One region of the Clostridium sp. AM42-4 genome, then DNA from elsewhere that is predicted to be linked to it. Evidence: predicted binding sites of a transcription regulator. Region 1 holds the regulator's gene; the other holds the start of a gene.
The links. The regulator HrcA, encoded in region 1, represses chaperone genes, less so after heat shock. The targets are predictions, from matches to a motif close to TGTTAGCACTCNNNNNNNNNGAGTGCTAACA.
Positions count from the first base shown of each region.

Region 2: a site for HrcA is predicted at 3,499-3,529, ahead of htpG (molecular chaperone HtpG). Genes of this name have one in related genera too.

Region 1 covers NZ_QUIK01000011.1:128,903-134,051, reverse strand. The annotation lists gene DW922_RS10580 (YfhO family protein) at 1-480, shown strand, start outside; gene argH (argininosuccinate lyase) at 578-1,948, shown strand; gene DW922_RS18305 (3D domain-containing protein) at 2,056-2,817, opposite strand; gene hrcA (heat-inducible transcriptional repressor HrcA) at 3,195-4,232, shown strand; gene grpE (nucleotide exchange factor GrpE) at 4,279-4,914, shown strand; gene dnaK (molecular chaperone DnaK) at 4,981-5,149, shown strand, end outside.
Region 2 covers NZ_QUIK01000004.1:164,628-169,776, forward strand. The annotation lists partial or broken gene DW922_RS04880 (pyruvate formate lyase family protein) at 1-221, shown strand, start outside; gene DW922_RS17455 (hypothetical protein) at 215-352, shown strand; gene DW922_RS04885 (hypothetical protein) at 476-904, opposite strand; gene htpG (molecular chaperone HtpG) at 1,422-3,422, opposite strand; gene DW922_RS04895 (sugar ABC transporter permease YjfF) at 3,553-4,566, opposite strand; gene DW922_RS04900 (ABC transporter permease) at 4,566-5,149, opposite strand, start outside.

The DNA.
Region 1 (5,149 bases):
CTGACGAGCTGGACAGATACCTCTTTAGAGGGAATGATCAGCTGCGATCAGGAAGGGTGGATGTTCACTTCGATCCCTTACGATGAAGGATGGAAAATCCTGGTCGACGGAAAAGAACAGGAGCCGGAAAAGATCCTGGATTCGTTTGTGGGCATCTGGCTGAGTGCCGGGAGTCATACCGTAGCCATGGAATACACCCCGAAGGGACTGATTCCGGGCGCGCTGATCTCGGGCGGTAGTGCAGTGCTGCTGGCGCTGATCGCACTGGGTGGCTGGCTGCTTCGCAGATACCGGGAAGAGCAGGCGTATGAGCAGGATGCGGACGCATATGAACACTGTGAATATGACAGAGAAGAAAGAAACATGCATGCGCAGACTGGAGCCGGAATGGAACATCCGGATCCTGAGAGGGCAGATTCAGAAATGCAGTATTTTGAGGAGCCGGAAATAAAAGAGCCGGAACATCCGGCTGAATGGTAACCTGGGGCAGTCATACTGCTGAACATGATATGTTGCTGTTTATGTATCCTAAACAGTAATCATGATACAAAATACGAAAAAAGAGGAGACTAACACTATGAAATTATGGGGCGGACGATTCACCAAGGAAGAAAACCAGCTGGTACACAACTTCAACGAGTCCTTATCTTTTGACCAGAAATTTTATCATCAGGACATTCAGGGCAGCATTGCCCATGTTACCATGCTTGCAAAGCAGGGCATTGTGTCTGAGGAAGACCGCAAGGCGATCATTGACGGTTTAAACAGCATTCTGGCTGACATTGAGTCCGGCAAGCTGGTATTTACCAAAGAGCATGAGGATATCCATTCCTTCGTGGAGGCAAATCTGATCGAGCGTATTGGTGAGGCAGGCAAGCGCCTTCACACCGGACGCAGCAGAAATGACCAGGTTGCACTCGACATGAAGCTTTACTGTCGTGATGAGATCGATGAGATTGACGTTCTGGTGAAAAATCTGTTAAAAGAGCTGTTAAAGATCATGGAAGAAAACATCGACACCTATATGCCGGGCTTTACCCATCTGCAGAAGGCACAGCCTGTTACCCTGGCTCACCATATGGGCGCTTATTTTGAGATGTTCTCCAGAGACAGAAGCCGCCTGCACGACATCCGCAAGCGCATGAACTATTGCCCGCTGGGCTCCGGCGCACTGGCAGGAACCACCTACCCGCTGGACCGCGCTTACACGGCTGAGCTGCTTGGCTTTGACGGACCGACCTTAAACAGCATGGATTCCGTATCCGACCGTGATTACGTGATCGAGCTGTTATCTGCCCTCTCCACCATTGCCATGCATTTAAGCCGCTTCTCTGAGGAAATCATCATCTGGAACAGCAACGAATACCGCTTTGTGGAGATCGACGATGCGTACAGCACCGGAAGCAGCATCATGCCGCAGAAGAAAAACCCGGATATCGCAGAGCTGGTGCGCGGCAAGACCGGCCGTGTGTATGGCGCACTGATGTCTATTCTGACCACCATGAAGGGCATCCCGTTAGCATACGACAAAGACATGCAGGAAGACAAAGAGCTGACCTTCGATGCCATCGATACCGTAAAAGGCTGTCTGGCACTGTTCACCGGTATGGTCTCCACCATGACCTTTAATAAAGAAGTTATGGAAGCAAGTGCAAAGAATGGCTTCACCAATGCAACCGACGCAGCTGATTACCTGGTAAACCATGGTGTCCCGTTCCGTGACGCACACGGCATTGTAGGCCAGCTGGTGCTGTTCTGCATCGACAAGGGCATTGCACTGGACGATATGACCTTGGAGGAGTTTAAGGCCATCAGCCCGGTATTCGAGGAAGATGTCTACGAGGCTATTAGCATGAAGACCTGCGTAGAGAAGAGAACCACCATCGGTGCTCCTGGACAGGAAGCCATGAAGAAGGTCATTGCGATCTACAAAGAGCAGCTGAAGTAAACAATATCGCACAGTAAACACAAATGGGCCGGAAGGTTCTGTCCCCGCCGAATGGCGGGGACGAAACCTTTCGGCCCTCGTTCGTTACTGTGTGATATTGTTATATTTTATCCGAGCACCAGGAACACTTCCTGCGTCTGCTTTCCGTGCTGGCGGGTCTGTGCGTGGGTGTCGAAGAAGATATCGACGTGGTTTCCTTTGACACCGCCTCCGCGGTCCTCTGCGGTGTAGATGACTCCGCCTATCATAACCTTGCTTCCGTAAGGAATGATGCGCGGGTCTACGGCGATGGTGTGGCTGGATTTTGCAATGGAGCCGGTGCTGGTGCGGCGTCCCCAGCCTTCTGAGCACTGTTTGCACGGGCAGTAGCCGGTGGTGCGGAAGAAACCAAGGGATTTTAAGCCGGTTGCAGTGTGCTCATGGTCATGGGCATCGCCGGAAGCATTGCTTTCTTCTTTATTATTTTTTGCAGCTTCCCCCTTAGTATAGGTTTTGGGGTTGGAGAGTGCTTTGCCGTCTACATTTCCTTCTATTAAATAGGTTCCGTCCGGGAGAGTGTCCCAGTTCATGGCAATGCGGAAGCCGTGGCGCCCGTTTCCGACTCCGTTTTCCTCCAGATCGGAGCGGTAGGTGATGGCGGTCTGGTGGAAGCTCTTTACCTGCTCGCCGGTTTCTTTATTGGTGATGGTAACAGTGACCGGAACTGCAGTGTTTGGCTGCGTGGAGTCCCAGCCCCAGCCGACAATGGTATTTCCTTCAAAATCATCGAAGGAGCCATCTAAGTCCGATGCCAGGGCAGTGAAAGTGCCGCTTATGAGAAACAGTGCAGTAGTCAGTAGTGTTACAAAAAATTTTTTGTTCATTAACATAAGATCAATCCTTCCTTTTTCCAAATTTGTTACAGTGACGATCTCGGTCGCAGGGTGCAGGCGTGCTTGTTTTTGCCTGTATCTTATTTGGTATTTCTGCAGCTTAGGCTGCAAAGTCTGTTATGCGTAAAAAAGAAATATTTGATTCACACAAAATAAATATATGTAACAAATTTGTAATATATGAACGATAAGACCCTATTTTACATGATTTTTTTGATTTGTCAAGGAAAAAACGAACTATCCCTAAAAATCACAGAAAAAACATAGTTTTTTTCGCCAAACCTCTTGACAAACGACATAGGGTAAAGTATATTAATCACAGAATGTTAGCACTCCTTAATGGCGAGTGCTAATAAAGAAAAGGAGGCGGCAGAATGGAACTGGATGATCGTAAAGTCACGATATTAAAAGCCATCATCAAAACTTATCTGGAAACAGGTGAGCCGGTAGGTTCCAGAACCATTTCCAAATACACGGATCTGAAATTAAGTTCCGCAACCATCCGGAACGAGATGTCGGACCTGGAGGAGATGGGGTACATTCAGCAGCCGCACACCTCGGCAGGGCGTATTCCTTCCGATAAAGGCTACCGCTTCTATGTAGACCAGATCATGCAGGAGAAGGAGCAGGAGGTTACCGAAGTCAAGAGTCTGATGATCAAGCGGGTTGACCGGGTGGAACTGGTATTAAAGAAGCTGGCACAGCTCCTTGCCAACAACACCAACTACGCTGCCATGATCAGCGGACCGCAGTACCATCAGAACAAACTGAAATTCATCCAGCTTTCCCAGATGGAAGAAAACAAGCTGCTGGTGGTCATCGTGGTGGAAGGAAACCTCATCAAGAACGCCATGGTGGACATTCCGGAGCCGGTCAGCCAGGAGGAAATCCTGAACTTAAACATTCTGCTGAACAGCGCGCTGAACGGTCTCACCATTGAGCAGATCAATTTAGATGTGATCACAAAGCTCAAACAGCAGGCCGGTGCCCACAGCCAGATCATCGATCTGGTGCTGAATGAAGTGGCGGGAGCCATCCGGGCCGACGAGGAAGACCTTCAGATCTACACCAGCGGCGCGACCAACATCTTCAAGTATCCGGAACTGAGCGACGGCGAGAAAGCAAGCCAGCTGATCAGTACCCTGGAACAGAAAGATAAGCTTCAGGAGCTGATCACAGATGTAAATGAATCCGAGGACAACAATGGAATCCAGGTTTACATCGGAGATGAGACACCGCTCCAGACCATGAAGGACTGCAGCGTGGTCACTGCCAACTATGAACTGGGCGAAGGAATCCGCGGTACCATCGGTATCATCGGACCGAAACGGATGGATTACGAAAAGGTACTCAGCACGCTGAAGCATCTGATGAAGCAGCTGGATGCCACATTTAAAAACGAAGAAAATTAGAGTTGCCAAGACGGCAGCGGATGATCATAAAGAAAGGTGAATCACCATGAGCCAGACAGAGAAAGAAATGAAGCAGGGCGCGGCAGCGGCGGAGAACGAAAACCTCGAAGCTGAGCACGCCGAAGCAGATAACGGCGAAACTTCCGCAGGAACAGAGGAAAACAAAACTGCAGAGAAGGAAACCGAGACCAAAGAAAACAACAACACAAAAGAAGATGAGAAGGATGCCAAAGCAGCAAAGAAGGATCCAAAGGATGCCCAGATCGAGGACCTGCAGGACCGCTTAAAACGGCAGATGGCTGAATTCGATAACTTCCGTAAGCGTACGGAAAAAGAAAAGGCAGCCATGTACGAGGTCGGAGCGAAGGACATCATCGAGAAGATCCTTCCGGTGCTCGACAACTTCGAGCGGGGCCTGGCAGCCGTGCCGGAGGATGAGAAGGGTTCTTCCTTCGCCGAAGGCGTTGAAAAGATCTACAAGCAGTTCGTAAAAACCCTGGAAGATGCCGGAGTGGAAACGATCGAGGCAGTAGGCCAGCAGTTCGACCCGAACTTACACAACGCAGTGATGCATGTGGAGGACGAGAAGTATGGCGAGAATGAGATCGCCATGGAGCTGCAGAAGGGTTACAAGTACCGCGGCAGCGTGGTACGTCACAGCATGGTCCAGGTAGCAAACTAAACTGGCTGTGCGTAACAAAGCGTATTAACAAAATTTTGTTTCAGTATAGATTAGGAGGAAATCACTATGAGTAAGATTATTGGTATTGACTTAGGAACCACAAACAGCTGCGTAGCAGTTATGGAGGGTGGTAAACCGGTAGTTATCCCGAACCAGGAAGGTTCCAGAACCACACCGTCTGTTGTAGCATTTACCAAGACCGGTGAGCGTCTGGTCGGCGAGCCGGCAAAGCGTC
Region 2 (5,149 bases), on a different contig from region 1:
CCGGAAATGGTCTTTACGCGATCAAGAAACTCATCTTTGATGAGAAGAAATATACCATGGCACAGTTAATGGCAGCCCTGGATGCTGACTGGGAAGGCTACGACGAGATGCGTGCTGATTTTGCTTCCCAGCCAAAATACGGCAACAACATTCCGGAAGTCGATGCATTTGTAGCTGACATGTACAAGCTGCATGCTGACACCTGCTTAATACTTTGCTGAACAAGTTAAACAAGATCAATGAGATCACGGAAATTCCTCTGGAAGACGGATACACCCGCCATCGGATGATCATGTCCTGTCTGATCATGCGGTATTATGAGGATTATCTGGGGCTGACCATCCGGTTGTAGAAAAGTAAGAAATACCCTGATGCCTCATTTTTTATGAAAGAAAACGAAAAAATCTCTTATGCCGGTGTATCATTCCCACCGGAACATAAGAGACTTTTTTGTATAGAAATTTTGCATATAATTTTACGCGATATTCTGACCGCCCTCTGCACAGATTTCCTTTGCGCTGCGCGCATCGTGGGAAAGCCCGTCTGCATATTTCCGGATGATCTCAGCTGCATTACGGATCAGTTCCAGATTTTCATTCTCCTCGATCGGCAGATTGCCATTTGCCTGCTCAAGCAGTTTCTGAAGCGCATTGGCAACCCACAATAACTTCGGAAGGCAAACCGGATGCTGCGCCTCATGGCACACCTGCATGCTGCTTTCCTGTTCTTCTTTGTTGCCGATCATAACCGTATGATATTTCCCATCTTCGCTCAACCAGATTTCATCTGTGCTTTGGGTTTTTAAAAGAGTGCCCAGGCAGATTTCCTGCTCATCCTGACCTGTCAGAAATTTTTCCTCGGATTCCAAAATCAATTCTGCCAATTTCTTTATGCCTTTGTACATCTGTCTTACCTCTTGTCTAACCTAAGATTGTATACTGCGTCCAAAAACGCACTTTTATTTTATCTATTATAAGGAAATGAAAGAATTTGGCAAGTAAGATTTCTGTTCTTTTTTTAAGACATAACTTTTTTTCTGCTCATATTACTTTTTTTATTTTATCATTTCGCGGCATTGCGCCGGTGTCATAAGGCTTTCCTTTTTTCGCCTGCTGAAATGGCGAAAATAGGATAACTATCGGCCAAATCAGTAATGGTTGCAGGTTTTTTATATGTAATGGAGCCAGTATAGTAGGAAGCCCCAGCCCCGCCATGCGTAAGCGCATTCTTTTAGCGAATTTTGCCCGTTTTGTGAGCATAGCGACCGTTTCGGAACTCTGTCTGAGCGAACGCAGTGAGCGAGTTAGCGGAGGAACGGTCAATAGGCGGCGGAGCAAAACGGGCGAAAATTCGCGTGAATGCGGTTACGCATGGCGGGGCGGGGGCTTTCGGACTTATTGATATTTACTGTGCGATATTGTTTACTTCTCAGCGAGCATCATCATAATCTCGTTAGTGCGTGCCACAAATCCGGTCATGCGCTCCGGGCTTAAGCTGCCGTGTGCCAGCAGGGCCAGGTCATAGAGCTGCTCACAAATCTTGTTGGTGTTCTCGCCGTCTCCGTGGTTCAGGACATACTGTACCAGCTTGTTGTTTGCGTTTAAGACGAGGGTCTCGCCTGCTCCGCCGAACATAGACGGATCCATACCATACATGTTGTACATCTTCATCATATCCTGCATACGGCGGGTTTCCTCGGATACGGTCAGCATGGAGGAGATGTTCTCATCCTTCAGCTTCTCAACCTTGATTTCCAGCTTATCGTTGCCGAGTGCTTTCTTGAAGGTCTCGGTCAGGGTTTCGGAAGTTTTCTTGAATTCTTCGTCATCTTCCTTAACTTCTTCCTTGAAGGTGCTGTTTAAGTCTGCATCGATGCGCAGGAACTTTAAGCCCTCGTTCTTCTGCTCTAAGTGGCCGATGAACGGGCTGTCGATGCTGTGCGGCAGGATGACAGCGTCCAGGCCTTCCTTCTTGAACATGTTGATGTACTGGCTCTGCTCCTTCTCGTCGGTTACATAGAAGACAGTGTTCTCATGTTTCTCTTTGTTCTCCTCCAGGCAGTCCTTTAAGGTTAAGTATTTGCCGTCCAGGTTCTTAAAGAGGATGTAGTCGTTCATCTTCTCTGCGAATTTCTCATCCTTGATGCAGCCGAATTTGATGAACGGAGCGATATCGTCCCAGTATTTCTCGTAGTTTTCACGGTCAGTCTTGCACATACCGCTTAACTTATCGGCTACCTTCTTGGTGATGTAGTCGGAAATCTTCTTCACAAAGCCGTCGTTCTGCAGGGCGCTTCTGGAAACATTTAACGGCAGATCCGGGCAGTCGATGGCACCTTTTAACAGCATTAAGAATTCCGGAATGACTTCCTTGATGTTATCGGCAATGAAGACCTGATTGTTGTACAGCTTGATGGTTCCTTCGATGGAATCGTACTCGGTGTTGATCTTCGGGAAGTACAGGATACCCTTTAAGTTGAACGGATAGTCCATATTTAAGTGAATCCAGAACAGCGGCTCCTTGTAGTCGTGGAAGACCTTGCGGTAGAAGTCGCGGTACTCCTCATCGGTGCACTCATTCGGATGCTTGCTCCAAAGCGGGGTGGTGTCATTTAATGCAACCGGGCGTTTGAGGATTTTGTATTTCTCTTTTGCAGGCTCGGTCTCAACGGTCTCTTTCTCGCCGTTCTCATTTTCTTTTTCTTCGGTCTTGGCTGGCTCTACGATGGTCTCAATGATGGTGTCCTTGTCGGTCAGCTCGTCCTTCTCGATGGTCTCGTACTGCGGCTCTGCCTTCTCGTTATTTAAGAAGATCGGCACCGGCATGAAGGAACAGTATTTCTCCAGGACCTCTCTTGCGCGGTACTCGTTGGAGAACTCGTAGCTGTCCTCGTTTAAGTACAGGGTAATGGTAGTTCCCTGCTCTGCTTTCTCACCATCCTTCATCTCGAAGGTCAGACCGCCCTCAGACTCCCAGTGCACCGGCTTGCTGCCCTCTTTGTAGGAAAGGGTATCGATGGTTACCTTATCTGCTACCATGAATGCGGAGTAGAAGCCTAAACCGAAGTGGCCGATGATCTGGTCCTCATTGGCTTTGTCTTTGTATTTCTCCAGGAAATCCTGAGCGCCGGAAAATGCGATCTGGTTGATATACTCTTCTACCTCAGCCTCAGTCATACCAAGACCGTTATCGGTAATGGCAATGGTCTTGTCATCCGGGTTTACAGTAACCTGTACCTTGTACTCCATATCCTCCGGCCTGGTGTACTCGCCCATCAGCTCCAGCTTCTTTAACTTGGTGATGGCATCGCAGCCGTTGGAAACCAGCTCACGATAGAAAATGTCGTGGTCGGAATACAGCCACTTTTTGATGATCGGGAATATATTTTCACTGTTTATGGATAAATTACCTGTTCTGCTCATAATCAGATGCTCCTTTTCTGTTACATAATTTCTATAACAGTATTCTAATACCGTAAATGCAAAAAGTCAACAAAAATATTAGCACTCATTCAAAATGAGTGCTAATATTTTTAATTCCTTTGAAATTTATTTAATCTTTCTTTTTAATCATAGCAAGTACGGACTGCAGCACGATGAAGAAGCACAGAAGTGCTGCGATCGTGATACGGGTCCACCAGGAGGATAAGGTTCCCTGGAAGGTAATGAATGCCTCGATCGTTGCCTTGATCAGAACACCAAACAGGGTTCCGATCACGTTGCCGACACCACCGGTTAAAAGGGTACCGCCGATAACGGAAGATGCGATTGCATCCATCTCAAAGCCCTTTGCCTGCTCCACGAAGCCGCCCAGGGTATTTAAGCAGAACAGGATGCCGCCGACTCCGCAGAGGAATCCGTCCAGTACATACGCTTTTAATTTCACACGGCGTACGTTTAAGCCCATCATCAGGGCGGACTGCTCATTGCCGCCGACTGCGTAGATGCTGCGGCCGAACTTGGTATAGCGCAGCATGATGAATGCAAGGATCAGAATGATCAGCGCAATCACAACGGTCGGGTAAATGTACGGATAGATCATAACGCCTTTCCGGTTTACATAGCCGCCAAACGGAAGATAGATCTTGGCTTTCGCCCAGGCCATGAAGGTTTCATTGGTAATGCTGATCATGTCCTTGGAGATGATCGCGGTCATACCTCTGGCAAAGAACATTCCGGCCAGGGTCACAATGAATGGCTGGATATCCATGTAAGCTACTAAAAATCCCTGCACCAGTCCAAATACGATACCGGTTACCAGCACGATGATGACGGCCGGGACTGCACCGATTTGTGCACGCTCCATCATCCAGGCCAACATCATGCAGGCCATCGCTACAAACGAGCCGACGCTGATATCAATGCCACCGGTGATCATGACGGTGGTCATGCCGACACCAATGACGATCAGTCCGGCATTGGAGATAAACAGGTTTAAGAAGTTCTGGGTCTTTGCAAAGCCCTGCTCTTTAAAAACAATACATCCGATGGCATACATAACAAAGAACAATACGATCGTGATCAGCAAAAGGAAACTGGTCTGGTTCAGCTTTTTTTTCTGTTTCATTATGCAGCCTCCTTTCCTGCGTTCATCTGCGCGTCTTTTTTCTGTGCGAGGGACTTACGCCATTTCGCAAAGCCCGGTGACTGAAGGGCCACGATGATAACTACCACGATTGCCTTGTAGACCGGAACCTGGTCAGATGAAACGTGCATGGCGTAAAGGGTGGTCGTCAGTGCCTGGATCGTATAAGCACCGATGATCGAGCCTGCCAGTGAGAATTTACCACCGCCTAGGGAGTTTCCGCCGATCGCTACTGCCAGGATCGCATCCAGCTCCATGTTCAGGCCGATGTTGTTGGCATCTGCAGAGTAGATACGGCTGGAAGCGATCATGCCGGCCAGACCGGAGCAGATTCCACAGAATGCATATGTAAGGAAAACGATCATCGTCGATTTGATTCCGACGAGCCTGGATGCCTTCGCGTTGATTCCGACGGACTGGATATACAGGCCGAGTGCCGTCTTCTTCAAAATCAAAGAAGTTAAAATCACCATAAGCATGGCCACAATAAACGGGGTCGGTACCGGAACATGCGGAAGGAAGCTTCCTAATACCTTGTAGCTTTCTACGCGTACGTAGGTGATCT